2 regions of the Pseudoalteromonas sp. R86517 genome follow, and region 2 is predicted to be linked to the other one. Evidence: predicted binding sites of a transcription regulator. Region 2 holds the regulator's gene; the other holds the start of a gene.
The links. Region 2 encodes sigma-54, which starts transcription at its own class of promoters, with help from an activator protein. Its sites were predicted from a motif close to GTTGGCACGNNNNTNGNNT; they were not measured.
Positions count from the first base shown of each region.

Region 1 (15,012 bases), 100 kb from region 2:
GTGTTTGCTTGACCTTCTTATTCAAAAAAAACAAGTGTTTTTATTATTTAAACTCTATTTAAATATGCCTACGCACTTAGTAATGACGTCGATTTGTGTGAATATGCACCGTGGCTTGAACAAAGAACTCCATATAAATTAATGCTCTTGGCTTTCGCCTCAGCCATCGTTTAGTACGGTAATCCCCCCGAAAAATAATAGAAGCCAAACTATAAATATCTTGAAATTATACTTTTAAGCTCTATAGTTACGCGTAACAACACCCCTCCCGCTACCCGTAAGCTCAGCGCCCTGCGAGGGGTTTATTATTTCTATAGCATGATAAAAGGCTGTAATTTTGGCTTTTTGTTGTGTTTTAACAAGCTTGCGGCAACGCTAGCCCTTAGCTAACTTAAAACCTTCCTAATCATCAGGGCCTTTTAAAGTAAACACTAAATGTTTACGCATATCTTTTAAAATCACTCCTTTTTTAAGCATTGCGGCGCTTAAGCGCTTTTGCCACTTTAATAAATCAGGCTCTGCGGCTGCTAAAGCTTGTTCGTTTTCGAACTGAAAACAAAGCAGTAGTGAACTTGGAAATAAGTGATATTCCACATCAAACCAGCACTGCAACATACCAGGGATTTCTTCGCGACCTTGCGCTTCTATTTTATCGGCAACGTTAAGCACAAGTGCTTGTTGTTTTACTTGCACTGCAGAGAGTTTTTTCATTATTAAAATCCAAATTAGCGGCTAATAGATACAGCCAGAGTGCGGGCATTATACGCAAGCTTGTAGCTATGCAACAACCGTAGGTTGGTTTGAGCGAAGCGAAACCCAGCTCAAAACTAATTGAATTACTATTACCCCTACAAAAAATAACGATTTTCACACCGAAAATAAAAACGACGCTATTCTGCTAAAAGCTAAAAGCTAAAAGCTAAAAGCTAAAAGCTAAAAGCTAAAAGCTAAAAGCTAAAAGTGCTCATATAGTAAACACTTTCGCCCTATGCTTTAATATTAAAAAAGGGAGGGCGTTATGCGTAAAAATCGATTTTTATTTAATAAACACTTTGCGGCAACGGTTGCGCTAGGGGCTTTAGCTGCGCCGTTACCTGTATTGAGCAACGAGCCTGGGGTATTAGTTGAGCAGCTTTGTGCCAGTTGCCATAGTTTAAACAACCTTGATCGCAGTGCGGGTTATAGCCAAGCGGATTGGCAAACACTCATAAGTTATATGGTAGATACAGGCGAGGGCACTGCGCTTAGTAAAGATATTAGCGCGTATTTGGCCAAGCATTACCCTGTTAATAATAAGCGTGAGTCAACGGTGGTTAAAGGCGATTTAAAACTTAGCTTTAAATACTGGCAAGTGCCTACGCTTGGGCAACGCGCTCGCGACCCTGTGCAAGGTGAAAACGGGCTTATTTGGTGGGTTGGTCAGTGGGGTAATATTTTAGGTAGATTAAACCCTAAAACCGGTGAAATGAAAGAGTACACGTTGCCAAGTGGTACGTATGCACACAGTGTATCGCTTGATAAAAACCAAACCCCTTGGTTTTTAGGTAATAAAAATGGCACGGTTGGGTATTTAGATTTAAAAACCGAAAAATTTAAAGTGTATAAAATGCCTGATAAAAACGCCCGTGACCCGCATACAGGCGTGTTTGATGATGCAGGTATATTTTGGTTTACCCTGCAGCACAGCAACATGATTGGCAGGCTAAACCCTAAAAGCGGCGATATTAAGCTGGCTACTTTACCCACTAAAGGCTCGCGGCCTTATGGTATAAAGCTTGATTCTAGCGGGACGCCGTGGGTGTCGTGTAATGGCAGTAACTGTTTGGTTAAAGTTGATAAAAACACCATGGAGCTTAGCGAAATAAAACTCCCAGGTGCTAAAACACATACTAGGCGCCTTGCCATTACGCCTGATGATATGGTGTTTTATGTAAACTCTGGCATGGGCAAACTTGGCCGCTATAACCCTAAAAACGGCAATATCACCGAGTGGGATAACCCAAGCGGTAAAAACAGCCACCCGTATGCCATTGAGTATGCCGATAACGCTATTTGGTTTAATGAGTCGGCTAAGCGCCCCGAAACGCTGGTTAGGTTTGATTTAAAAACTCAAACCATGCAAAGCTGGCAAATTCCCAGTAAAGAAGGGGTTTACTCTGGCTTAATTAGGCACATGCGTATGGGCAATAACGGCTTAATTATTCATCAAACGGCTACTAATCAATTAGCCGAAATTACGTGGTCTAAGTAATTGAGTTTATTAACGCGTTATACAAAAGCGCTAAGCGTTAGTGCATTTATTTATGTGGTAGGAGTTTTTTACAACGGTTAGCAATATTTACTGTGTAAATGAAAGCAGTAGTTTAGGTTTGTTATTTAACTCATTGATTAATAGTAATAATTTAAGTGGTTTAGGTTTTGCTTAGTAATAGCTGTATTTTTTAAATAAATAAAGGAGTTATTATGAGCACGGTTATTACTGGGTTATTTGAAAGCGCATCACAAGCAACACTGGCTATTTATAGATTAGAAGCATTAGGTATTAATGAAGCTGATATAAGCATTGTAGCCAATGACTCATACGCAAAGGAAGACTTTGCCTTAGACGAGGGAACCAAAGCGGCTGAAGGCGGCATTGTTGGTGCAGCGTCTGGTGGTATTATAGCTGCAATTGTTGGCGGTTTTACTGCCGTAGGTACCGTGGCAACCGGTGGTACAGGTTTATTAGTAGCAGGCCCATTAGTGGCTGCATTTGCAGCGGGCGGCGCTGGTGCTGCCGTTGGCGGAAGTTTAGGCGCTGCTATTGGGGCGTTTATTCCTGAGCACGAAGTTAAATTTTACGAAGACGCCATTGAAAAAGGCTCTATATTAATTGGTGTTAAGTACGACAGCGATAACAAAAGCGCGATTGAAGAAATACTTAAAAATGCAGGCGCGAGTAGTGTGTCTACCGCGTAAAGCTAATTAGTTTAAAGTAATAAAAAAGGTGAAACTTAGTTTCACCTTTTTTTATGCTTTTTTACGTTGCACTTGAGTAGCTATTGGCTTACTTAGATTTACGTTTGTCGAGCACATAATGTACGGCCATTCTTGCCACGCCTGCACCAATGCCAGATACCACCGCCCATGTAACGGCTTCTTTAAGATCTGTATGCTCGCTTGGCTTGTCTTTTGGGGCGGGCTCGTTGGTTACCTTTTCCCACGACTTTTGTAAACTTTTTCTGGTTAGCATGCCAGCTGATGCGGCGGCTAGGCCTATACCTAGTGTTTTAATTAGTTGCTTGTTACTCATAATTCCCTCGATTGTTTAATAGCGATAGGGTCATCTATAACCCGTTTAATAACACTAGTATGTTCAGCAATTAGCATACCGATAGCGCAGCAGGCGTGGTGAGCATGGTTTATTTTAGCGTGTGCATAGGCGCGTATTTTGATTAAACGCGCTGTGCTATTGGCTTAGCGCGGTATTAGTTAATGCACTATTAAGTGTTTAAGCTGCTTTTTTACCCGTTTTGAGCGGTACTTAGTATTAGGCGGGTGGGCGTGTTAAGCCTGTAAAGTTGTCATTTCTTTTGTAAATTTGCACTAGTTTTTGTACAGCGTTTAAACAAAAACACGCAGTAAATTTTAAGTATGTGTAGTGGCTAATTATCTAGCTTTGTTTATTTTATTTTTAATCAATGCGTTACGTTTAGCGCAGGTGAAATTTTTTGCCTACAGTGAGCTTGGTATAGAGATTGTACCTAATAACTGAGCAGTCGCGTTATTTACAAACCTGATACTACATGAGGAGATCACGATGAATTGTTTACAGTTTGATTCAACCGCTAAAAAAAGCGTAGCACGTATTTTTAAACCAGCTTGCGCCATATTATTTACCGCTGCAATGCTACAAAATAGCGCATTGGCGAATGTAGATGTTGATATGCATGCAGTAAGTAAGTCGGGGCAAGGTGAGCTACTTGGCACCGTTACACTGACAGAAAATGAGCACGGGGTGGTATTTACCCCTGCGCTTAAAGGCTTAACGCCTGGGCAGCATGGCTTTCATGTTCATCAATATGCTAGCTGCGAGCCAAAGCAAAAAAACGGTAAAGTTGTACCGGCCGGTGCTGCTGGTGGGCACTTTGATCCTAACAGCGCTAAACACCACGATGAACCCTGGAGTAATGGCCACTTAGGCGATTTACCTGCGTTATTTGTAAATGAGCGCGGCGAAGCTAAATCGCCTGTTTTAGCGCCAAGACTCAAGCTTGAGCAGCTTAAACAACACGCAGTGATGATCCACAAAGGGGGCGACAATTATGCCGACGAACCCAAGAAATTAGGTGGTGGCGGTAAACGTGTTGCGTGCGGCGTAATTAAGTAATACGGAGATTATTTATGCCTTATCAAAACACAAACGAGTTACCGGATTCGGTAAAAAGTAACTTACCTAAACATGCCCAAGAGATATATCAAGAAGCGTTTAATAGCGCGTGGGATACCTACGAGGACTCAAGCGATAGAAAAAACGACGACGACCGCGAAACCACAGCGCATAAAGTGGCTTGGTCTGCGGTTAAAAATAGCTACAGTAAAAATGATAATGGAAATTGGGTTAAGTCGAATAATTAGTTACTGGTACAAGTAAAAAAACCAATGCATAAAAAAGCCGCTACAAAAGTTATAGCGGCTTTTTTATAGCGCAATTAGGCTACTCGCTTTTGTGTTTGCGGCGTTTATAAAAGGCAAAACCACCCACTACACAGGTTAATATAACCGCCATAATAATAGTAAATGCCCACGGCCCAAAATTAGCAATGGCAGGAAGTGCAAGGGCAGTAACAATACCGCCGCCAACCACGGGCTCATAAAGTGGTTGTTTGTAACTAAAGGGGCGAATATGCTCGCTTGGGTTTGAGGTAGCCTGTTTTAGCATTAACAGCCCAACCGCCGTAGTGCCCATAGATTGCCCAAGCTCGCCAATTCCTCTCACTTTCCAATCTTTTGGGAAAAACCACCCACCAAAGAAAAAGTAAATAGCTGCGCTATAGGCAACCCCCACTGCGCCTAAAATTAAAATACTTTGCCAATATTTAGCAAGTACCGATAAGTTAAGCGCACCCAGTGCGGCAATTATTAGTAAATCGAGGGAGAGGTTAGAAAGCAGGTTTATTTGATAGTGACTAATTAAGTTACCCATGCCTGATTTATTAAGCACTATTTGCACCACTAAACCCACCATCATCGCAATGGGGAATAAAGGCATGTACTCAAGTATTTTTACCGATGAATCGGCAAAAAGGCTTTTTTCGGCTACTTGTAAGCCACTAAGAATAAGCCAAGCAACAATAACAACCGTGCCTAAAATAGCAAAGTGCAGGCCAAATGGGCGGTCTTTTACTTCTACTTTTTCGTCGTGGCTAATTTCAAGTTCTTGGTCGCCCCCATCGGTGCGGTTAGACATAATAGTCCCTAATATGATGGCGCTTATAAGGCCTATTGTTGCTATACCTAACCCCAAGTCCATACCTTTTGCAAAATCGATACTTTCAAAAGTGGATTGCAGGCCAGCTACGGTGCCATGCCCGCCCTGAAATCCCACCGCAATGAGTGCGCCGGCAACTTCGTTGGTATCAAATAAAGGGGCAAGTACTAATAATGCCGTGATCATACCCACCACATATTGGCCTATAGCAATGCTGTAGCCAAAGCTTAAATTGGGTAGGCTTTGATTTAGCGATTGTTTAATTGTAGGTATTTTTTTACCTAAAAATAAACCTGCAAACACCACTACAATTAAATACCCAGGTAACTCCTTCCATATGCTTGTGACCTTTTCATCTATCCATAAATTAGTGCCTTGGAGCGACAAATTAATATACTCACCAAGTAATTGTGGCCCTAATAAAAGAGCTAATACGCCAGCAATTAAAGATGAGGGCACAATTAAGCCCTTTAAAAATGTGTACTTAATTAAATTACCTAGCGTTAAAAAAAAGGCCAGTAGTAGTAACGACTTAAAAAATATAGCTATACCCATAACTGATTTAACCTATGTTTTATGCTCCTTTAAACTACTCACTAATAAAAAGAGCTATACATGTTTGAGTGCTAAATACGCTAAGTAGCAATATATATTCCAGCGATTTTTAAATTTTAAGTTATTGATAATTCTATTTTAAATATTTAATGCTGAATTGAGTGCAACGGCTTTACAGAGTGTTTGTATAATTTTCAAACTAAAGTGTTAGGTAATTACACAGGGAGCGCGCTAAACACTCGTGTGAGTTTCGCTTAAATGTGCGTTACTATTTGGCAAAATTAAGTTTGTTTAAACCCATTGGGATTACGTTGAATTATTTAGCTCACCTTTACTTTGCACAACCAACTGCCGATTCACACTTTGGCAATTTATTAGGTGATTTTGGTGGACGCAGGCACGCAGAATACCTGCCCAATAGCGTTAAAAGTGCACTAGAAAACCATTACTTAGTCGATAAATTTACCGACTCTCACCCGTTAGTAAAAACCACTAAGCAGTACTTTTCACCCGAGCGTAAGCGCTTTGCAGGCGTAGCGATTGACGTGCTGTTTGATCACTTTTTAATTAGGCATTGGCAGCAATTTAACAAACACCCTTTAAATGATTTTAAACGCAGCAGCTACGCACTTTTAAATGAGCGCATAGCGGTTATGCCAGCGCGCATGCAGCATGTTGTAACCAGCATGACTACAAACGATTGGTTTAAAGAATACGAAACTATAGAAGGGGTAGGGCTTGCGCTTGATAACATAGCCAAACGCATTCGTTTTACTAATAACTTTGCAGGTTCCGCTGAGGATATAGCGCAAAACTACCATGAGTTAGAATCGGTATTTTTAGCATTTTTTCCTGAGTTAATTGAACATGTTAATGAACATGCCTTAGAAAGGGCGTATTAAAAACAATGCTTAAATGTGTTTAATATTGAACGTGCATTATTACGTGTACTGCTAGTTTATTTTTGTTAAATTTCGCGGCTCTATTATGCCATTTGTATAGCTTAAAGGATTAACTAAATATGGATTTTTCTACGATTTTGGCCACGTTATTAGGCCAGCTTTGGTATTTTATACCGCTGTTTATTTGTATTGGGGTTTTTAAAACACCTTGGTTTAAAGGAGCGATAGGAGAGTGGCAAGTTAATGTGCTAATTAAACTGTTTTTAAATAAGGCAGATTACACGTTAATTAAAAATGTGACGCTGCCTACTTTTGAAAACGGCATCGAAAATGGTACTACGCAAATTGATCATATTATTGTGTCTGAGTTTGGTGTGTTTGTGGTGGAAACTAAAAACATGAAAGGTTGGATTTTTGGTTCAGCGAATCAAAAAATGTGGACACAAAAAATTTTTAAACACTCATCAAAATTTCAAAACCCCCTGCATCAAAACTACAAGCATTTAAAAACACTTGAGTCGTGTTTAGGTATAAACAGTAACGCATTATTTTCGGTTATTATTTTTATTGGCGACAGCACATTTAAAACTAAACTACCTGAAAATATTAGGTTTGCACGCGGCGGTATTGAGTACATTAAAAGTAAAACCGAGCGAGTACTTAGTGCTAATACTAAAAACGATATAGTAAATACAATTGAAAGCGGAAAATTAAAGCCAAGTTTTAAAACAAATCGCCAACATGTAAGCCATGTAAAAACAATTATTGAACATAAGCAGGCGCCAAAAAAAGAACGCTCAGAAACTCAGATATGCTCACGTTGCGGTGAGAAAATGGTACTACGTAAAGCAAAGAAAGGTACTAATATAGGAAATACGTTCTTTGGCTGTAGTGCATTCCCTAAATGTAGAAATAGTGTTGAAATTTAAAAGGAAGTAGATTTTATGCCTGATGTAACGGCACTGTTTTATATAGCTATTATGGCTTTTTATTTATTACACAAAAACGAAGAAGCCAAAATATTAGTTCCCGTTATTGGCTTTGCAGCAATCCCTCTTTTTAGTAACGATTACTGGCAATGGTTTCAGCTTAGTGCGGCACTGAGTGTTGTGGTTATAGTGATAGAAAAAGAGAAAGCAGGGTATACAGGCGGTGGTGCTGTTTCGGCATTTGCTGCATTTTTTATCGGCGCTTTATTAGTTAGTATTTTTATACACGCGACTTCGTCTGCGGTTACTAGTTTAAACTCTACAAACTTTAATTTTAAACATCCACTAAGTTACGCGTGGCCTAGGGAGGTTGTAATTTTATATGCGTCTGCGTTTATAACTGCATTGCTTGGGATATTGTTTAACGTTCGTATGCTTGTAGCTTTTTATGGCGCAGTAATTATTGCGTGTTTACTTGCTGTTTTACCTCACTTTTGTGGCTCTTTTTTATATGGCTTAGCATTAAGTGTAATTATTATTGTAGTTACTTTTGCCGTGGCATTTATTAAAAAGGCACAAGAAGAAGCGCGTTTTATATTTGCTTATATTGGTGCAGGGTTAATACAAGTGAGCTGTTTGGTTAAGTACTTTAGCTAACTATTTTTTGAACGACTGCTCAAGTTGTGGTTTAATTGTAGCTACTACTTTTAGGAGCGTTTTATGATCAAATTTTATTTTCACCATACACCTAACCCAATGAAGGTTGCTTTGTTTTTAGAAGAAACAGGCTTACCGTTTGAACTTGTGCCACTTGATACCTTAAAAGGTGAGCAACACACACCTGAGTTTAAAGCCATCAATCCTAATGCAAAAGCACCTGCCATTGTTGATGGTGAAACACGTGTGTTTGATTCGAACGCTATATTAATGTACCTAAGTGAAAAACACGGTAAGTTAGCAGGTAAGGTAGAGAATCGCGCCGAAATGCTTTCATGGTTAATGTTTATAGCATCGGGCCTTGGGCCGTATTCAGGGCAAAGTGTGCATTTTAGACACATGGCGCCTGAAGGGCTTGATTACGCAGTTAATCGCTACTTGCGTGAGGCGCAGCGCCATTACGAAGTGCTTGATGCACACCTTGAAGGTCGCGAATTTATAGTGGGTGATGAATACACTATTGCTGATGTATCTGCTTGGGGTTGGATTGATAAAGCGCCAGTAGTACTTGGTGAAGAAGGCCTAGCGCCATACCCTAATTTAAAACGTTGGTTTGAAAGCATTGATAGCCGCCCAGCAGTTGCGCGTGCACGCAAAATTGGCACCGATGTCGCCTTTAAAAAAGAGTTTGATGAAGAAGCCAAACGTGCGTTTTTCCCATCTAACTACCCGAAGAGCTAACGCTTAAAAAGTAAAAAAGGGCAATTAATATTGCCCTTTTTTTATGTATATTAATTGCTTAGCTTTATTATAATGCCACTAAGCTTTGCGTGAGCATTGCTTTAATTTGTTTAACTATGTTGGCTTCTGTTTCTGGTTCAAATTGTTGAATACGCGGGGTATGGATATGCCCAGTAGGAATGCTCGAATTTAGCGCGTCACGCAGTCGAATACTACGATACGATATTTCGTTAGACAAATAACCACCCCCGCCGCCATTTACCGCAACACTGTTTTTAAGCGCGCCGTACGAGCCGGCTTTAAAGGTTTTATTAAGTGTAGTTACTTCGCGGTTGTCGATTACTTTATATGGGCCTTTGGCGTTTTGCATGGCGCTTACTGGTAGGCTAAATTTTACAAACTCATTACCAGGTAGTGGGCGGCCATTTAGCTTGGGTATAACAGGGCTTGTTTGCGTACCGCCGTAGACAATATTAGCGTTATCTGGCGCGGTTACGCTGCGGCGTTTACCAGGAAAGTGCTCTAAATCAAACTCGGTTCTGCCCATGCTAACCGTTACAACCATGTCGACGTTGTTAAGTGCGTAGTAGGGGGCAAGGAGTGATTCTATTATACCTTGGTCAAAGTCTTCGTAGCGTACTGGTACCATAACCGTGTTAATTTCGGCGCTAACGCCATTGTAATTAATAACTTGGCCGTCGAGTAACAATGCGGCGACCCCAGATGGGTTACTTTGGTTGATATTTTTGTCGAGTAAAAAAGGGTCAAATCCGGTAAGTATAATTTTTTTATCACTGCCTGATGAAAAAGCTAAATCGGTGCGGCCTCGGCTACCCTCTTCAAGCATGCTTAGCAGCGTATTTATTTGCGCGTCAGATAGCTCAACGTTAGCTGCGGTTGTACGTATTATTTTGCTTGAAAGCAAGCGCGCCCAGTAAAGTGCTCGGTCGTCGTAATTGTTAGTTTTAATAATGCGTTGCTTAGCGCTTTCCCACAGCTCAAAACTATAGGTTTGAATGAGCTGCTTTGCCTCTTTAAAGTTATTGAGTGCTTTAAACTGTTGCTCAAAGGTGGTTACTTCTTTATTAAAGGCGTTTAACACAGTGGGCATAGCTGTTTGTGCTTTGCTGATGCGTTGTTCTTCAACGGTGAGTGGATTACTTAAAGCTGCGAATGAAGAGGCCATTAAGCTGGTTGCTAGTAATACTTTGATCATGATACTCCTAATTAAGCCGTTGTTATTTGGGTAACTTACTATCCTACTATTAAACAGTGAGGGCAATTATTTAAAGTTGAATTAACTGATATCTGGTACGGATGGAATGTTACATTATTACATTTTGATGAATTTAGCAAAGCGCCGCACTTCTAGCGGGTTATTTCCTTTACTATAGATTTAATAAAAAACACGGGAATAAAATAATGGTTTCTAGAAGAGAGTTTTTATTTAGTGCAGGCTCGCTTGCGTTTATTGGCTTATCGCGCAGCGCAATGGGTAACGTTGCTTTACCTGAAGTAACAACAAAGTTACCTGCTTATGGCCCATTAATAGCCGACCCTCAGGCCTTATTAGATTTACCTGAAGGCTTTAGTTATCGGGTTATATCGGCACTTGGCGATAAAATGGATGATGGTTTAGACGTACCCGACCGTGCCGATGGCATGGGTTGTATTGTATTAGATAACGAACGCGTAGCCCTTATACGTAACCATGAGTTACAACCTAAACACATTAATAAAGCATCTGATTTAATTAGTAACCACAAAACCCCCTTAGCCTATGATTCATTTAAAAATGGTGTAGCTTTGCCTGGGGGCACTAGCCATATAATTTATAACTTAAAAGAGCAAAAGCGCGAGCAAGAGTATTTATCGCTATGTGGCACAATAAGAAACTGCTCAGGCGGTGTTACGCCGTGGGGTAGTTGGCTAACCTGCGAAGAAACCGTTATGGATAAAAGCGATGGCTTGTCTCAATCTCACGGTTACATTTTTGAGGTACCAGCCAGCGCCAAAGGCCTAATTAAGCCAGAGCCATTATATGATATGGGCCGCTTTAATCATGAAGCCGCAGCAATAGACCCACAAACCGGTATTGTTTATTTAACTGAAGATAGAGGCGATAGTTTGTTTTATCGGTTTATTCCTCATCATCGCGGTAAGTTAAATAAAGGCGGCACATTGCAAGCTATGGTAATTAAAAACCAACCTCAGTTTGATAGCCGAAATTGGGATTCACCGGCCATGCCATTACACAGCGACCTTTTAGTTGAATGGATAACGCTCACAGACCCTAAAAGCCCAAATGATGACCTACGTAAGCAAGGTTATAAAAAAGGTGCAGCCTTATTTGCACGAGGAGAGGGAATACATTGGGGTAAAAATGAGCTTTATTTTTGCTGTACTAATGGGGGCAAAAAGCAGTTAGGTCAGGTAATGAAGTACACACCTTCAAAAAACGAAGGCACTGAGTTAGAGCAAAATGAGCCTGGTAAAATACAACTATTTGTAGAAAGTACAAACGAGTCGTTATACAACTTTGGTGATAATTTAACGGTAGCACCTAACGGGCATTTAATTGTATGTGAGGATCAATACACAGACACGGTGAATAACCATTTACGCGGGGTAACACCCAAAGGAGAGGTGTATAACTTTGCTAAATTGCATGCGCAAACAGAGCTTGCTGGGGCGTGTTTTTCACCAGACGGACAAACCTTGTTTGTAAACGTATACATGCCAACTAAAACGTTGGCTATTACTGGTTCTTGGGATAGTTTTAAGCTTTAAAGTGGTAAAAAATACAAACGCTTAGTATGCCTTATACTAGGCGTTTGTATTTTAACAATCCTTGTAGGTTTACCAAATCCGTTAGCAAGCTTTAGTCATCCTTGGTGCATTTACTACATCCTTTATGTAATAAGCAACGAGTCCTTGTAGTTTGCACTTCATCCTGTACCTACTTATGTAACGTATCCTTGTATCTTTATTAGTCCTTTAACTCTTATTAACATTCCTTGTATGGCAAAGTGGGTAATAAATTAATGATTTAGTTTACCTGCAGACGATTCAATGTGTGCACGTACAAACCATTGAAACTGCTCTAAGTCACCTAGCTGGCTGGTGATCATATCCTCTGATACTGGGTCTAATTCAGACAGCGTGCCAATGGCTTTGCGGTGGTCGGCGTTTACGCCACTGTATACTTTGTCTAATGCACCTAAATGCTCTACTACAAAGGCTTTACCTAATGAGTATTCTTCCCATGTGCGGCGATCTACAATTGACTTAGGTGTACCTTGTGGCGTACCGCCTAATGTAGCAATACGCTCTGCGATGGTGTCGGTCATTTCGCGAATAGCATCGACTTGTGGGTCTAACATTTCATGCACACCAATAAAGCTTGGGCCTACTACATTCCAGTGAATATGCTTTAAAGTAAGTTGTAAGTCTAAAAGCGCTACGAGTCGGTTATCGAGTGTTTCAATTGTTTTTTTTGCTGATTCGTTATCCATACCTGGGGCTGTAAATTCAATTGGGTGTTGTGAGTTACTCATAATGTCTCCCGTTGTGTAATTTGTTGTATGTAGCCATTGCTACCATTTAACTTGCAATACATGAAGCAAAGCCTATGCCTACCAAGTTTATTTGTTTAAGTTATTGATATTTAATATTTTGTTTTTACTTGGGTACGTAAGGTTAAAAAGGGAGAGGCGTAGAATATGAATTTTATGCACTTATTTTTGTAAATTGTGCACAGTAGTAAAAAAGCTGTGGCTGTTTATCGAAAGAGTTGAAATTTGTTTATGCTCAATAAGGCGTAGTCTGTGTAATACATCTACCTAAAGTACCTAGCCTTACAATTCACGCCGTTATTAAATTGCCTTTAAAGCTCACCTTAATATTGCACGCGCTACAACCTCTAAATAAAACCCAGTAAATAAGCTAAGCAAGGGTATACAAAATATAAAGGCGCTTATTTATTACCTGCGTAATGATTAATTCAGGTGTTTTATAAAGGGCTAACGCTGCTCTTTTAAAGCCGCGCTACTGGGCTTTACTGCTTAGATTTTAAAAATCAGCCTTTGTACTTATTTAATCTCTTTAGTTGGTGAATGCTCACTGATATACTCCCGCCGCATTTTAATTGGGGTTATGTAAATAAATCATGAATTTTTTAAAAACACTGTTTACAACATCTATACTGCTTTTGTCTCACTCAGCACTAGCAGAAAATTGGAGCGTCACACAGCTTCACACAAATTTTGGCGATGCCTTAAATCCCTTTACCGGGGAGTCGTCATTTACACGCACCTACACCATAGAGCATGCCTCAGAGCATGACTTAGGTGATAACTACTTTTTTATCGACTTTTTAAACGACAGCCTTAGTGATGGTTTTCAAGATACGGGTATATATGGCGAGTGGTACACAACACTTAGCTTATCAAAAGCCTTTGATACCTCTGTGCGTTATGGTGCAATAAAAGACACAGGTTTAGTGTTTGGTATAAACGCCGGTGAAGAGGGGTTAATGAAATACACCCCAGGCATCAAGCTCAGCTGGGATGCCCCAGGTTTTGATTTTTTAACAACCACTTTTGCAGGTTACATTGATGCCAACGGCGGCGTGCAAAAAGATCAGCTAGCCAAGCAAGACAACAGCATTTTTATAGACCTTGCATGGGGTGCTCCTTTTACACTAGCTAGCCAAGCATTTTATTTTACCGGCCACGTAGAATATATTTCTGGGCGTGATGACGAACTAGGCAATAAAGTTAATGAGTGGTTGCTTGCTCAACCCGCTGTGCATTGGGATGTAGGGCAAAACTTTAATTTAAACCCGCAGCAGTTAATGGTAGGGGTAGAATGGCGCTATTGGTACAACAAGTTAGGGACTAATAAAATAGAAAACCAGCCCTTTTTACATGCTATTTGGGTATTTTAAGCACAGCTTGCTTTGCTAGGTTGATAAAAAATAGCGCCTTTTGGCGCTATTTTTAGTCAGTGTGGTTGGAACTTTAAATGGTTGGTTGCTACTCGTAACCACGAGGTTTTTTGGTTTTAATAACTGCAATATAAGCATGCCAACTGGCGTAACTAAGCAAAGGCATAATTACAATAAAGCCCGTGGCGCCGGTAGCAAAACCAACAGCTACCAATAAAAATATACAAATTGACCATACCACCATAGCGGCAAAGTTAGTTTTTACAGCGTTCATAGAGCTTATTACAGCGGTCATAATATCTACTCGGCGCTCCATCATTATTTGTGGAGCAAAAGCAGAAAGCGAAAATACAGTCACCAGTAATACCCCTCCTATTATGCTGCCTAATGTTAAAAACGCCGATAACTCTTCAAAGGTGGGATTGGCGTGGCTAGGATATAAAGCATGCACAAGCGCGGCTAAACGCATCCAAGCAATCATGATAACCATTAGCATTATTGCAAAGCCCCATTCGCCTACTGGGTTTCTAAACATCGACTTTATAGAGTGGCTAAGTGTGGGTTTATGACCTTTTTCAAGCTCCCATGCTACATCGTAAAGGCCTGCCGCAAAGGCTGGGCCTATTAATGCAAACGCCACGGTTGCAGGCAGTATTACTAAATATGTACCTGTAAACATTGCCCAGTAAACAATAGCAACAGGAATAAGGGTAAATATTACCCCGTAAATAAGGCTCAATATGGGCGCACGGGACATGTCTTTAAATGCCAGTGCTAGCCAGTGAAAAGCCGCAAATGTGTTTACCTTAT
Region 1 is NZ_JAXHCB010000001.1:373,218-388,229, forward strand. Features, by position in the region: gene SJY38_RS01715 (hypothetical protein) at 403-711, opposite strand; gene SJY38_RS01720 (cytochrome C) at 1,019-2,251, shown strand; gene SJY38_RS01725 (hypothetical protein) at 2,464-2,958, shown strand; gene SJY38_RS01730 (DUF4235 domain-containing protein) at 3,047-3,292, opposite strand; gene sodC (superoxide dismutase family protein) at 3,800-4,369, shown strand; gene SJY38_RS01740 (ChaB family protein) at 4,384-4,617, shown strand; gene SJY38_RS01745 (sodium/glutamate symporter) at 4,697-6,025, opposite strand; gene SJY38_RS01750 (ACP phosphodiesterase) at 6,337-6,927, shown strand; gene SJY38_RS01755 (NERD domain-containing protein) at 7,047-7,856, shown strand; gene SJY38_RS01760 (hypothetical protein) at 7,872-8,513, shown strand; gene SJY38_RS01765 (glutathione S-transferase family protein) at 8,577-9,254, shown strand; gene SJY38_RS01770 (hypothetical protein) at 9,322-10,470, opposite strand; gene SJY38_RS01775 (alkaline phosphatase PhoX) at 10,677-12,044, shown strand; gene dps (DNA starvation/stationary phase protection protein Dps) at 12,296-12,811, opposite strand; gene SJY38_RS01785 (nucleoside-binding protein) at 13,423-14,202, shown strand; gene SJY38_RS01790 (DUF2189 domain-containing protein) at 14,291-15,012, opposite strand, start outside.
Region 1: dps (DNA starvation/stationary phase protection protein Dps) is a predicted target of sigma-54. The motif match lies at 12,875-12,893, and genes of this name have one in related genera.

Region 2 (15,012 bases):
CACAATACACCCTAGTTGCTATTGATATAAAAGGTTTACGGCATATAAACGATAAGCTAGGCCCACGCGTAGGCGATGAATGTTTAAAAGCGGTTGCCAATCGAATTAGTGGCTTTTCGGACGAACTTGGCGGCTTTCATGCGCGTATTGGTGGCGATGAGTTTTTAACTGTGTTTCCAAGTGCCGCTGCCAGAGAGAAAAAAAGCGGTATTGTTGGTTTAATGGCACAGCTATTAGCGTGTTATACCATTAAAACGTTAAAAATTAACTTACGATTTAGCGCTGGGGTTGTCGAGTATCCCATGCAAGGTCTTGCCAGCGACGATTTAATGCGCCGCGTACTTATTGCCGTAGACAATGCAACAGATAGCCAAGACAGTATTCATTATTACCAAAATGGTGAAGACGAAGCGCACTTAGATCGTCTTAAAATGTTAGATGAGCTTAAACAAGCCATTAGCGATGATGATGGGCAATTATTTATGACCTATCAGCCTAAACTGCATTTACACACACAAAAAATAAATAAAGTCGAATCACTGATCCGCTGGCAACGTAAAGATGGCTGCTGGGTAAACCCAGAGCTGTTTATTGATTTAGCCGAGCAATCGGGGCTTATTGTTGAGCTTACATCATGGGTTGTTAACACGGTGGTTTCTCAGGTGGCTGATTGGCAGGCTAAAGGGATTGAAATGCAGGCAGCAATTAATGTATCAGCACAAGATATTGCCTCACCGAGTTTTCATTCAGCGTTAGTGCGTACTCTAAAAAAATACAATGTTGATCCAACCCTCATCACTGTTGAATTAACTGAGCGCGACATGATTGAAAATGAAGAAAAAGGCATAAAAGCATTACAAAACTTAAAAGCCATCGGTGTAAAAATTTCATTGGATGATTATGGCGTAGGGCAAACATCACTGGGGAGATTAAAAATGCTGCCTATTGATGAGCTAAAGTTAGATAAGTGCTTTATTTTAAAGTTAGATGAGTCGCGCAAGGATCAATACATAGTGCAGTCGTCGATTACCTTAGGGCATCAATTAGGCTTTAGCGTTGTTGCAGAAGGCGTTGAAAACAGGGATTCGTTAGACTTACTTAAACTTATGCATTGTGACCATGCTCAGGGTTACTACCTAAGTAGGCCTTTAAAAGCAGAGTTATTAGAACAGTGGCTAAAGGAATATTATGAAAAAAGTTAAGTGTTTATTACTTGGGTTATTACTTAGCTCGAGTTTTTCTGGTTTAGCAAGTGATGGTAAATTATTAGCGACCCCCGGGGTTTCACAAATAGAAGGCAGCGGGGGCGGCGGTATTGTGCCTTGGGCACAACTTGCAGGTTACGCCAGCGAAGACGAGTTCTCTGTGAATGGCTTTTGTAGCCGTGCAGATGTAACAGACTACACTTTAGATGTATGTGGAGCACAAGTTAACCTATTTAATCGTGTAGAACTTAGCTACGCTCAACAACGTTTTGACGTGCCTGCACTTGATACCGAAATAGAGCAATCTATCACGGGCGCTAAAATTCGTTTATACGGCGACATAGTTTACAGTGACTGGCCGCAATTGAGTGTGGGTATACAGCATAAATCTCTTGATGATGGCGCTGTTGCGACCCTAGTAGGAGCAAAAGATACTAGTGGCACTGATTACTACCTCGCAGCTAGTAAACTCCACTTAGGCGCTGTAGGGGGGCTTAACTGGTTTTGGAACGTCACAACTCGCTACAGTGAGGCTAATCAACTCGGTTTGCTTGGTTATGGTGGGGCAAATGATGATGCAAAAATTTTATTTGAAGGCAGCACCGCTGTGTTTTTGAGCCGAAGTGTTGCCGTAGGTATAGAGTATAGGCAAAAGTCTAATAACCTTAATTTGGGTGAACAAGACTGGAAAGATTTATTTGTTGCTTGGATGCCAAACAAGCACGTGAGTGTCACCGCTGCATACTTAGATTTAGGTAGCATTGCAGGTGCGAGCGATCAAACAGGGTGGTACTTATCAGTAACAGGGTATTGGTAATGAAAAACGTTGTCATTTTATGGTTGTGTTTAAGTGCCCTGCCAGGGTGCGCAAGCTCAACAAATTTATCGCTTTATCAACAGCTTGATGGCCGTGCGGGGCTTACGCGTATTGTAGACAGTTTTATTTACCAAATAGGTAATGATGAACAAGTGCTGCATTATTTTGAACACAGCGACATAAGCCACTTTAGAGAAGGCTTTATTATGCATATGTGTATGCTAGTTGATGGCCCATGCAAGTATAAAGGTGACTCTATGGTAGATATTCATACTGGGATGCACATAACTGAGAAAGATTTTAACCATGTGGTGGACTTACTTGTAAATGCGATGGAAGAGCAAAATATTAGCCATAGCATACAAAATGAGATCCTATCTAGGATGGCACCGCTGCGTAGTAAAATAATAAGAATTTAGGTAACATCTGTAAATTATTTACTCGTAGCAGTGAACCTTACTTTTGTAATAGTGTCCACTTAGTATTATTTCCTATAAACAATAATTGGCGCGCACAGCTTGTATGTCTTACCTATTTATATCCCGCAAAAATGTACACGCAAAGTACTATAAAAAAATAATCAAAAAGCTGAGTATGGATTGCCAACTGCATGTTATGGGGGCGCCAAAGCTTTCAGCTATACACTATTTAAGTAAAGCGTTTAAAGTTGATTTTAACGATGTTATTAATGCACAACTAAAACGTAAGCGCGCCCGTAATAACCTTTGGAACAATGCTTTAGTATCGGCGGTTTACAAAGTGGGGCTGCGCTTTTTTGAGCGTTTACGTTACGCAAAATATTTAGCTTTATTAACTGAAGTTAACCCAGATGTAATGGTGATATGGAATGGTAATAAACTGCCTAATACTACCGTTGCTATGGCTGCCAAGGCACTGGGTATTAAGCAATTTTATTATGAAAATGGTTTGCTTCCGGGTACCACCAGTTTAGACCCTCAAGGGATTAACTTTAATGCGTCGCTAAGTCGAGATCCTGATTTTTATTTAAATTTTAATGCAAATAATGCCTTAAACTTTGATGCACCGGCGCTTGTCCCACGAGAAAACCATAAAAAACGCTGTGATTTTGCAGCTGAAAATATACCTGAACGCTACATATTTGTGCCTTTTCAAGTGCCTCACGATACGCAATTAGCGAGCTTTTCGCCATGGATTGACTCAATGGAAATGCTATACGATGAAGTTGTTAGCGCAGTGAAAGCATTGAACGACCCTAGTTTAAAGGTCGTTTTTAAAGAACACCCGTCGTGGCACAAGCATTACACCCATTTATACGATAAAGACCCAATTGCACTTTTTGCAAACGGCAATAAAACCTGTGAACTTATTGAATGCGCAGAAGCGGTGATCACTATCAACTCTACGGTTGGTTTAGAAGCACTGTTACTAAATAAGCGCGTAATTACTGTAGGGCAGGCTTGTTATAATATAGAAGGCTTAGTTAAGCATGCTGATACTCGTGAGGGCTTAGCTGCCCAAGTAGCAGATGTAGCTCAAGGATGGCAGTTTAATCCGCAACTACGCGATAAATTTTTTTGCTATTTAAAGCATGTGTATAGTGTGCCGGGCGTTTGGAAACACGCCGAAGAAGAGCATATCAAAGCAATTGAGTTACGTTTTAAAGGGGCGGATAAATTTGCACAATATAGCAACAGTGTGCCCAACGAACTTATTTAACCGCGTATTGTATATCAACATGTTGTGATTTAGCTGTAAGGGCAATTTTTACAGCCATTTTTACAGCATGTTCCTCGCTTTAAAAAAAACCATTTACTAAACACCATGTAGCCATTTTGCATGGTGTAGTCTAGCCCTTCAATTAAATTGTCATTACCTCTAAACTTTTTAGCAAACTCAATTTGTGCTTTGATTGGCTGAGTATAAATATGCGCTAAATAAGCGTTTATTTTATTAAGCGTACATTGCGGGCATAAACAGCTTGTTGCTGACTCTTCAAGCGGTAAAATAGCAGGTAATTGGTTACACCAACATGCGTTTATATCGTTTACATTACAACTAAGCGCAGTGTGGCATTGTGAGCAGTTTAATCTCGTCATTTTAAGTCTTATCAGCAGTAGAGCAGCAAGAATAACAAATATTATGAATATACAAAAAGCATTGGCCGAATTTATTACCTTTGGTGAGCAAAGAGATGATGCTATTAGCGTTATTATTTCTACCCCAGCAGAGGAAAGTGCTCCCGGTTATACACTCACAAAGCCGGTATTGATTGACGTGCTAACACGTTGTGTAAACCACGAAATAGAGATAGATGATTTAGAGCTATGGGCAAATGTGGTTGAATCGCGAGATGATATAAATTGCGCCGAACACGAAGGGGTTATTTTTGCGCTCAGTAATAGTGAGCAAATGGGAGAGCTTGATAGCCAAAAGCTTGAACAATTACTGACATTATTGAAGGGCTAGATATTTAGGCTGACTCTTATTTTAGATGCCAACTTACTGCGGTTATATGTAACGAATAAATAAAAAAGCCGTATTTAAATTAAATGCGGCTTAGTATTTTTTACAACTGACAATTAATTTACTTATGATATCCCAAGCACGTTTCTACTTCGTTTTTAGAGCCTAATATTACCGCCACACGCTGGTGGATTGCATCGGGTTGAATATCCATAATACGCGCAGTACCCGTAGATGCGATGCCCCCTGCTTGCTCAACTAGCATAGCCATGGGGTTGGCTTCGTACAGTAAACGTAGTTTATTAGGTTTATTTGCATCTTTGGTGTCGGTTGGGTAGGTAAATAAACCACCACGGCTAAGTACACGGTGCACATCGCCAACCATAGCGGCAATCCAGCGCATGTTAAAGTTTTTAGCACGTGGGCCGGTATCGCCAGCGAGTAAGTCATTAATATAGTTTTGCATTGCTGGCTGCCAATGACGCTGGTTTGACGCATTAATGGCAAATTCGTTTGTATCAGCAGGGATAGTGGCAAAGTCTTGTGTTAGTAAAAAGCTACCTTGGGTTTTATCTAGCGTAAACATGCGTGTGCCTTTACCTGTAGTAAGTGCAAGCATAGTTGATGGGCCGTAAAGCACGTAACCTGCAGCAACTTGTTTGTGGCCTGGCTGCATAAATATACTTTGATCGGCGGCGTCTGAGCCTTCTGGGGCTTCCATAATTGAAAATATAGTACCCACTAGCGAGTTAATATCGGTATTTGATGAGCCATCAAGCGGGTCAAACGCCACAATGTATTTAGCGTCTTGGTTGCCAGCTACGGTGTAGTCTTCCTCTTCTGAGGCGATGGCTTTAACTGACCCAGACTCCAGTAAAATATCTTTTAAAAGCTGATTAGATAATACATCGAGCTTTTTTTGGGTTTCGCCTTGAATGTTTTCATCAAGCGTTGAGCCTAATACGCCAGAGAGCGCACCTTGGCCAACACGAAACGAAATTTCTTTACATGCTGCTAAAATGGTTCTAATTAACGATAAAAGTTCTCTAGGACAACCGTCTTCTAGTAATACTGGTGGGAGTCTACGCATTCTATTTTCCTGATAACGTGTACTAGCTAATCTAAATGTGAGAGAGATTAACTTAGTGCGCTGAATTTCGTCTTAAATACCTGTATTGTTTAAATAGCACTGTAATAATGGTGCCACCTAATCGTACTTAAAACGCCAATAACAAAGATAAGATTATGAAAAAAATACCACTAATAAGTTACATATTCTTTACTGTGCTGTGCTCTATGATAACCCAAGCGCACGCAGCAATTAAGCCTATAGATGAATTTACTGCGCAAATGAATCACTTTCCTGGGTACTTTTCGTTTTATTACGATACTCAAAACGGCAAAGTGTTTTTAAAAGTAGATAAATTAGAGCAGCAATTTTTACTTCAGCAAAGCTTACCCTATGGTGTTGGCTCTAACGATATAGGCTTAGATAGAGGCCAACTTGGTAACACGCATTTAGTTCAGTTTGAGCGTTTTGGCGATAAAGTAATGTTACGCGCGCTAAATACATATTATCGCGCTAATACTACTAACAAAGCTGAGCAGCAAAGTATTAAAGAGGCCTTTGCATCCAGTATTTTAGCGGGCTTTAAAGTGGTAGCGCAAAGCGAAAAAACGCTCCTGATTGATTACACACCTTATTTATTAAGCGATGTACACGGGGTAAGCCGTACGCTTGCAGCGCGCGAGCAAGGCAGCTTTAGCCTTGATGAATCACGCAGCGCTGTGTATATGAATCGCTCAAAAGCGTTTGTAAAAAATACCGAGCTTGAAGCAGTATTAACGTTTAAGGGCACTAAACCAGGTAAATTTGTGCGCCAAGTAAGTGCCGATGCATACGCACTTACTGTACATATGCACCACTCACTTATTAAATTACCTGATGATAAATACACGCCGCGCAAATTTGACCCGCAATCAGGGTATTGGAGCATTGAGCATAAAGACTACGCAGCCCCCCTTGGTGAATCTATGTTTGTGCGCTATATACCGCGTCATCGCTTAGCTAAAAAAGATCCAAGTTTACCGATTAGTGAACCCGTTGAGCCTATTACTTATTACCTAGATCCTGGCGTGCCTGAGCCGGTTAAAAGCGCGTTACTTGAAGGCGGTAAGTGGTGGAATGATGCCTTTAGCGCAGCAGGCTATAAAAACGCATTTATAGTCAAAGTATTGCCGAGCAATGCTGATCCTATGGATATTCGCTATAACGTTATTCAGTGGGTGCATCGTGCTACACGTGGATGGTCTTACGGAAGCTCTGTTATAGACCCTCGTACCGGCGAAATACTCAAAGGGCATGTAACACTAGGCTCATTGCGTGTACACCAAGATATTTTAATTGCAGAAGCCCTTGGTGCGCCTTATTTAAAAGGTAACGAGGTGGCTAAAAACTTACAGGCAATGGCACTTGATAGGATTCGCCAGTTAAGTGCTCACGAAATTGGCCATACGCTGGGCATTGCACATAACTTTGCAGCCTCGGTGGGGGATAGAGCGTCGGTTATGGATTACCCGCACCCATTACTTAGCTTTAACGAGCAAGGCGAGCTTGATGTAACCCGCGGCTATGCAAGCGGTATGGGCGTATGGGATACCCAAGTTATTAAATATGGTTACAGCGACTTTACTAATCAAGATGAAAGTGCTGAGCTTGCAGCAATATTAAAAGAGAACAAAACGAAGGGCCTTGAGTTTATATCTGATAGCGACGCACGCGCAAAGGGCGGGGCACACCCTACAGCGCACTTATGGGATAACGGTACTAACCCAGCGCAAGAGTTACTTAGAGTGCTTGATGTACGTAAAAAAGCGCTTTCGCAATTTGGTATTAACAACATTAAAACGGGCGATGCACTCTCGCAGTTAGAAGAAAAACTCGTGCCGCTTTATTTATTTCATCGCTATCAAGTAGAGGCTGCAGTTAAGCTAATTGCGGGGGTTAACTACGAATACGAAACACGTAACAACTCACCTGCTAAGGGCGCGCAAGTGGTTGCAAAAGCGCAGCAGCAAGCGGCGCTTAGTGCTATTTTAACAACATTAAAACCGGCTAATTTAATTTTGCCTGAGTCGGTGTTAGCGCTTATTCCGCCAAAAGCGTATGGGGAGTCTAAATCGCGTGAAAGCATAATAGGGCGTACGGGTTTAACACTTGATGCGATGGCTTTGCCAGAAGTAGCTGCGCAGCATAGTTTATCGTTATTATTAAACCCACAGCGTTTAAATCGTTTAGCTCAACAACAAGTTCGTAATTATAATTTTTACAGCTTAGATGAGTTGCTAGAGCAGCTTTACAGCCAGGTGTTTAATGTGTCATCACCTAATACAATGAAAGGCAAAATCACCCAGCGGGTGCAATTTTTAACTGCAAAAAATATGGCTGATTTAGTCACTAGCGACAAGGTAAGTCCAGAGGTGCAGGCGCAGTTACGTTTCTACTTGGTAAAACTAAGCAAAGAGTACAATCAAAACTCAATGTTAAGTAATACCAGTGTAGGAGAAAGCGCATTTAAACAGTATTTAGCAGAGCAAATAAAACAGTTTTTAAAAGTAGGTAAGTGGCCTGAAAACTTCAGTGGTTTACCAATGCCACCGGGCTCACCAATTTAATTATATGTTTTAGTGTGTAGTGGCTACTTAACCTGAGCTCAGGTTGCTAAATAAGTAGCCACGTTGCGGTGCCTAAAAAGGCAAAAATACCGACAATATCAGTCACCGTTGTAAGTACAACACTACCTGCAAGTGCAGGGTCTATATTCATTTTTTTCAATAAAATAGGAATACATGCGCCAGCAACACCAGCCACTACGAGGTTCATAAACATTGCAAATGCGAGCACGCCGCCAAGCATAAAATCCCATTGCCAAAGCGCAATTACACTGGCTATAAGTATTGACCAAATAACCCCGTTTAATGCGCCTATCGCCAGCTCTTTAGCCATTAAAAATCGTTGGTTAGTTTGGTTAATATGGCCCACGGCAATACCGCGAATAACTAGAGTTAAAGATTGGCTACCTGCTACACCACCCATTGAGGGCACAATGCCATTGAGTACAGCTAAAATAGGTAATATATCTAAGGTGCTTTCAAAAAAGCTGGCCACAAAGGCGGCAGCTAAGGCTGTGAGTAAGTTAACGCCAAGCCATACTGAACGCTTTTTTGAGCTTTTTAAAACAGGAGCAAAGGTGTCTTCTTCATCATCAAGACCGGCAAGGCTTAATAAGCTGTGCTCTGCATCTTCACGAATAACATCAACAATATCATCAATAGTGACACGCCCAAGCAAGTGGGCGTTATCATCGACTACAGGGGCCGATATCCAGTTATGGCGCTCAAATAACTGAGCAACTTCACTTTCATCCATCGAAATAGGGATAGACTCACAGTCTTCATCCATTAAATCTTGAACAATTTTTTCAGGCGGATTAGTTAACAGTGTACTAAGTGATAATGCACCTAAAAAACAGTTATGTTTATCAACAACGTATAAATCATCGGTGCCCTCTGGCAGCTCACCGCGTAGCCTAATATAACGCAGCACAACATCAAGAGTAACGTCTGGGCGAATGGTCACCGTATCGGTGTTCATTAGCGCGCCTGCAGAGCGCTCTTGGTAAGATAAAGCTTGTGTAGCGCGTTCGCGGTCTTGCGTATCCATAGCGCTAACCACATCTTTGTACACGGTATCAGGTAGGCTACGCAGGACTTCACCTAAATCATCGTGGCCCATATCCTCAGTGGCCGCGGCAATATGCTCAGGTTCCATTTGTGCAATGATACCTAAGCGTACATCTTCAGAGAGCTCTTCTAGCACATCCCCTTGCACATCTGGGTCAACCAGTTGCCAAAGCATGCGTCTAATTTTATGCGGAGAGGATTCAAGCAGCAGTGCTGTATCACAAGGTGCTGTTTTTGCTAGCATGCGTCTTACTTGAACAAATTGCCCACTATTAAGTGATTTAGTCACTTGTTTTAGTTGCTGTAGTGGATAGTCTTGTTCAAACGCTTCTGGCATTGGCATCCTAAATATTTTTGTGTAATGGAAAGGTGTTTAGTAAGTGGTGTTGCCCACTGTCATTTTCTTTATTTTTTGTGCTAAACCCAATGCTGGGGCTAAATTAGTGTTTAAAATTAAGTAACCAAATTTAGCAGGGGCATGGCTTTATTACCTTAAATTAAAGCACTAAATTAGGCGAGTCGGAATACCCTAACTTACTAAATCTTTATAGTTCAGCCTGATAAGACTTTAACTTATAAGGCTATGGTGCTTTAAGTTATTCTTGTTCGTTAAATCGTTGTGCAATTAATTGCCCAACCGCATGCAAAGCTTGCTCTGAATCAGGGCCTTCACAGACTACTTTAACTTCTTTACCTTTACTGCTTTCAAGTAGCATTAAAGCTAATACGCTGTCGCCTGCGGCTTCTTTATCATCTTGGTGTAAGGTGATTTTAGCATCAAACTGCACAGCTAATTGCGCAAGGACCGTTGCCGCTCTGGCGTGTAAGCCTAATTTATTTTTTATTAAAAATGTGTCTTCACAGCGCATAAATTACTATACCTAAACTGAACAGGTTATTATTTTAAGGTTACTTTTCTTGCTCACGATGACGAATTTTGACATTCGGATGCGTCATAGCAAAGCTCTCACCAATGGCTTGCGCTAAATAAACCGAGCGATGTTGACCACCAGTACAGCCAATTGCAATAGTGAGGTAACTACGGTTATTGCGCTCTAAGTGTGGCAGCCAAGTTTGTACAAAGGTTTGAATTTGCCAAGTGAATTTTTGCACTATGCTGTGATTTGCCAAAAAATCTTTTACTGGTTGATCAAGGCCCGTAAGCGGTTTAAGTTCAGGCTCCCAGTGGGGGTTTGGCAAAAAGCGAGCATCAAAAACATAATCAGCTTCTTTAGGTATGCCGTGTTTAAAGCCAAACGATTCAAACGTTACAATAAGTTGCTTATCTTTTTTACCCAGTATTTTTTCGCGAATTGACTCTGCTAATTGGTGCACACTTAAATCGGTGGTATCTAGCATAAAGTCAGCGCGCGTTACGAGTACATCAAGCAGTTCTTTTTCTTTTTTTATTGCTAAATCAAGCGGCAGCGAATCGATGGATAAAGGGTGTAATCTGCGTGTTTCTGAAAAACGTTTGATCAGTGTTTGATCATCACTATCTAAATAAAACAGTGTGGGTTTAGCAAAGTCAGGAAGGTACTCGAGAATATCGTTAAATTCGTCTTGTTCTTTGGGGATATTACGAACATCTATACTAACGGCTATTTTGTCATAGTTATCTGAAACACTTCGCACTAAAGAGGGCAGTAAGTTGACCGGAATATTATCTACGCAATAATAGCCTAAATCTTCAACCACGCGTAAAGCAACCGACTTACCTGAACCAGAACGGCCGCTTATGATAATTAACTCCATTTATAGCCCTTAGTATTTACTACGATTGATCAACAATTACTTGATAAAGCTCTGCATCGGTTTTAGCACTACGCAGCTGTTTACAAAATTCTTTGTTGCTCAGTTTATCAGCTATGGTTGCCAGAGTCTTTAGGTGCTGTTGGTTATCGCCATCTGGTACGATGAGTGCAACAAAAATATCAACAGGGCAGTTATCAATAGCATCAAAGTTAACAGGCGTGTCGCTAACAAGTACTAAAGCCAGCGGCTCTTCTACGCCACCCATTCTGCCATGAGGAATGGCGATACCCCGGCCAATACCAGTACTGCCTAGCTTTTCTCTGCTTGCCAGCGCATTAAGAATATCTTGTTGTGGTAAGTAGGGGAGCTTTTCATGAGCAAGCTCACTGATAAACTCTAAAATTCTTTTTTTACTACTAAAAAGGACCGCAGCTTTGCTGCAGTCCTGGCATACTAATGTACTTAATTTCATAATATTAGTGTCTAGCAAGCTTCTCTTTATGTTTTATGACTTGACGATCGAGCTTGTCAATCAACGAGTCTATAGCGGCATACATATCTTGGTGCTCTGTTGAGGCAAATAAATCTGCGCCACTTACATGAATAGTCGCTTCTGCTTTTTGGTTGAGTTTTTCTACATCGAGAATGACATGCACATTGCTAATATGATCTGAGTGCCTTTCTAGCTTTGCAAATTTATTATTTACATAGTCTCTAAGTGAATCAGTTACTTCTACGTGACGACCAGTTAGGTTTAGTTGCATAAGCATTTCCTCTTTGTTTTTTACGTCTTATATCAAACTCTTTCTCTGATTTGACGGTGGAATAGCTAGCGATTCACGGTATTTTGCTATTGTGCGTCTAGCTACTTTAATTCCTTGCTCTGCCAATATATCCGCAATTTTACTATCACTCAATGGTTTAGCTGAGTTTTCCGCGGCAATTAGCTTTTTAATTAGGGCACGTATTGCGGTTGATGAACACTCTCCGCCGTTTTCTGTGCTTACGTGGCTTGAGAAAAAATACTTAAGCTCAAAAATACCACGTGGCGTATGCATATATTTTTGTGTTGTAACACGCGAAATTGTCGATTCATGCATTTCTACCATCTCAGCAACATCGTTTAAAACCATTGGCTTCATGGCTTCTGGGCCATGTTCAAAAAATGCCTGTTGCTGTTTTACAATACAGTTTGTTACCTTAAGCAGCGTGTCGTTTCTGCTTTCAAGGCTTTTTATAAACCATTTAGCTTCTTGTAAGTGAGAACGAATAAACTGGCTATCACCACTTGATTTTACGGTACGTGACATAGCCGCGTACTGACTATTTACGCGTATTTTTGGCATGCTATCTGGGTTTAGCTCTACCACCCAGCGGCCTTTTATTTTTTTAACCGACACATCCGGTATTACATACTCCGACTCTTCCCTTACTATTGTATCTGCAGGTTTTGGGTTGAGGGTATGTATTAGGGTCATGACCTCTTTAAGCTCGTCTTCTTTAAGCTTAGTCTTTTTCATTAATGTACGATAGTCGCGTGCCGCTAATAGATCAATGTGATCGGTTAAGATCATTTTTGTTTGTTCTATAAAAGGGGTGTCTTTATCAAACTGGTTTAGCTGAATGCACAAGCACTCTTGTAAACTGCGCGCGGCTATACCTACAGGGTCAAATAGCTGAATACGTTTTAAAACGGCTTCTATTTCATCAAGTTCAACTTCAACTTCGTCATCGTTTTCTTGGTTAAAGCTTTCTAAAATTTCTTCGCAACTTAGCGTTAAAATACCCGAGTCATCTACAGCTTCTACAATGGCAATAGCAATGGCTTCGTCAGTTGGGCTAAAAGGAGTAAGCTGAAGCTGCCACATTAAATACTCATGTAGCGTTTCAGTAGAGGCACCTTGATAAATAGACTCATCTTCTGGCATTGGGCCTGAGGATGCAGCAGGGGCTGCGCTCATGTACTCATCCCAAGTTACATCCATTGCCATATCATCGCTAACGGTGTCTTTATTTAAAGCTTCGCCACTGTCTTGCTCGTACTCGCTGGTTGTATCGTCAGCCGATGCGCTTACGGTTACATCATCCGTATCTGCTTTTTGTTCATTTTTTCCAGCCGACTCTTCCGTGTAATCTTGCTCTTCTACTTCTAATAGCGGGTTGCTATCAAGTGCTTCTTGTATTTCTTGCTGGAGATCCAATGTACTGAGCTGCAGCAAGCGAATCGCTTGTTGCAATTGTGGAGTCATTGTAAGTTGCTGGCCCATGCGCAGCTGTAATGATTGCCTCATGTATCTCTAACAATCCTTTTATGTTGTTATAATTAATATTAGCAGATGCTTGTAGGTGTGGCTTAAATGTTACAGCCTAAATTGCTCGCCTAAATAAACATCGCGTACAGTTTTGTCATTTAATACGTGTTCTGGGGTGCCAGATGCAATTAGCTCCCCATGAGAAACAATGTAGGCTTTTTCACAAACATCAAGGGTTTCTCTTACATTGTGATCGGTAATTAATACGCCAATGCCACGGTTTTTAAGATGCTCTATTATTTTCTTTATATCTAACACTGAAATCGGATCAACACCAGCAAAAGGCTCATCCAATAAAATAAATTTAGGGTTTGCTGCCAGTGCTCTGGCAATTTCTACACGGCGGCGTTCACCACCAGAAAGCGCCATACCTTGGCTATCGCGAATATGCTGAATACTAAATTCATCAAGTAAGTTGTTAAGCGTTTCTTCTCGTGCGGCTTTATTGAGCTCTTTACGCGTTTCTAAAATAGCCATTAAGTTTTGATAAACTGTCAGCTTTCTAAATATTGATGACTCTTGCGGCAAATAGCCAATGCCTAAGCGGGCGCGGCTGTGCATAGGTAATAACGTAATGTCGTTATCATCAATAGAAATTTTACCTTTGTCGCTAGGTACTAACCCTACAATCATGTAAAAGGTGGTGGTTTTACCTGCGCCATTAGGGCCCAATAAGCCAACAATGCTGCCGGCTTCTACTTCAAGGCCTACATTTTTTACAACTTGGCGGCCTTTATAGCTTTTTGCTAATAGTTCTGCTTTTAAGGTGCTCATGGTTGACCTTCGTTACCTGTTTTTTCTTTAATTTTTGCTTCAACAGGCACTAAAATTGTATGGACACGATCCGTAGAGTTTTCGTCTTTTTCTGCGCTAATAAGCTGCTGCTGCATGTCGTAGGTAATACTTTTAGCATTAATTTTTTGACCGGCTTGTGCGACTTCAGCATCGCCAACAAGCGTTAAAAAGCGCTTTGCTACGTCGTAACGTACTTCGTTTGCGCTGGCACTCATTACGGTACCGTCGTCTTGTTTTTCTTCGAAGTAGGCTGGGCTGCCAGTGGCAATAAGGAGTTGTTTGTTATCCCCTAAGTCTTCACGTTTATGTACTTCGAGTCGGTCGGCTGTAATTTTGCGATTACCATGCACAATTTCGACGTTCTTTTCAAAAATACCTACGTTTTCTTTAAGTTGGCCTTCTTGACGGTCTGCACTAATAGAAATTTGATTTGCTGGCGGTTGAGCAGCAGGCTCAGCAGCAGAGGCGCTAAATGCAAGCATTAGCGATGGGATAATAAGTATTTTAGTGAGTTTATTGGTCATAATATATTGTTCGCGTATGGTTAATTAGTTTTATTACTTCGGTTTTTAAATCGGCTTCAAGGCCTTTACCGACAATTTTTAAATTAGGCCCAGTGACAACCACTGGCTGCTCAGAGCGCATTGTTAGCGCTTTAATGTCGACTTCGATGTTATCGGCATCGATGTTATCTATCATGGCGTTATCAACTAAATTTTTAGCAACCACATTGCCTTCTAAAATAAGTTGTTTATCTTCGTAAAGCGTTGCTTCGTCTGCATTTATTCGCCATGTTTGCTTTTCGTTATACAAGGTGAAAATAGGTTTTTCAAAAAACGTAAAACCAAGCTGTTGGTACAGCTCCATTTTAGCCGCTGTGACTTTATGGCTTATTTTGCCTTGCTCGTCATAGGCTGTTTGCTTAAGCTCTATAGCGGTG
Region 2 is NZ_JAXHCB010000001.1:268,362-283,373, forward strand. Features, by position in the region: gene SJY38_RS01195 (EAL domain-containing protein) at 1-1,202, shown strand, start outside; gene SJY38_RS01200 (DUF3034 family protein) at 1,189-2,022, shown strand; gene SJY38_RS01205 (group 1 truncated hemoglobin) at 2,022-2,441, shown strand; gene SJY38_RS01210 (capsular biosynthesis protein) at 2,617-3,720, shown strand; gene SJY38_RS01215 (DUF5522 domain-containing protein) at 3,750-4,100, opposite strand; gene SJY38_RS01220 (hypothetical protein) at 4,144-4,470, shown strand; gene SJY38_RS01225 (class 1 fructose-bisphosphatase) at 4,589-5,557, opposite strand; gene SJY38_RS01230 (zinc-dependent metalloprotease) at 5,713-8,142, shown strand; gene mgtE (magnesium transporter) at 8,189-9,547, opposite strand; gene SJY38_RS01240 (HPr family phosphocarrier protein) at 9,807-10,079, opposite strand; gene rapZ (RNase adapter RapZ) at 10,120-10,965, opposite strand; gene SJY38_RS01250 (PTS sugar transporter subunit IIA) at 10,985-11,437, opposite strand; gene hpf (ribosome hibernation promoting factor) at 11,442-11,729, opposite strand; gene SJY38_RS01260 (RNA polymerase factor sigma-54) at 11,757-13,256, opposite strand; gene lptB (LPS export ABC transporter ATP-binding protein) at 13,326-14,051, opposite strand; gene lptA (lipopolysaccharide transport periplasmic protein LptA) at 14,048-14,596, opposite strand; gene lptC (LPS export ABC transporter periplasmic protein LptC) at 14,586-15,012, opposite strand, start outside.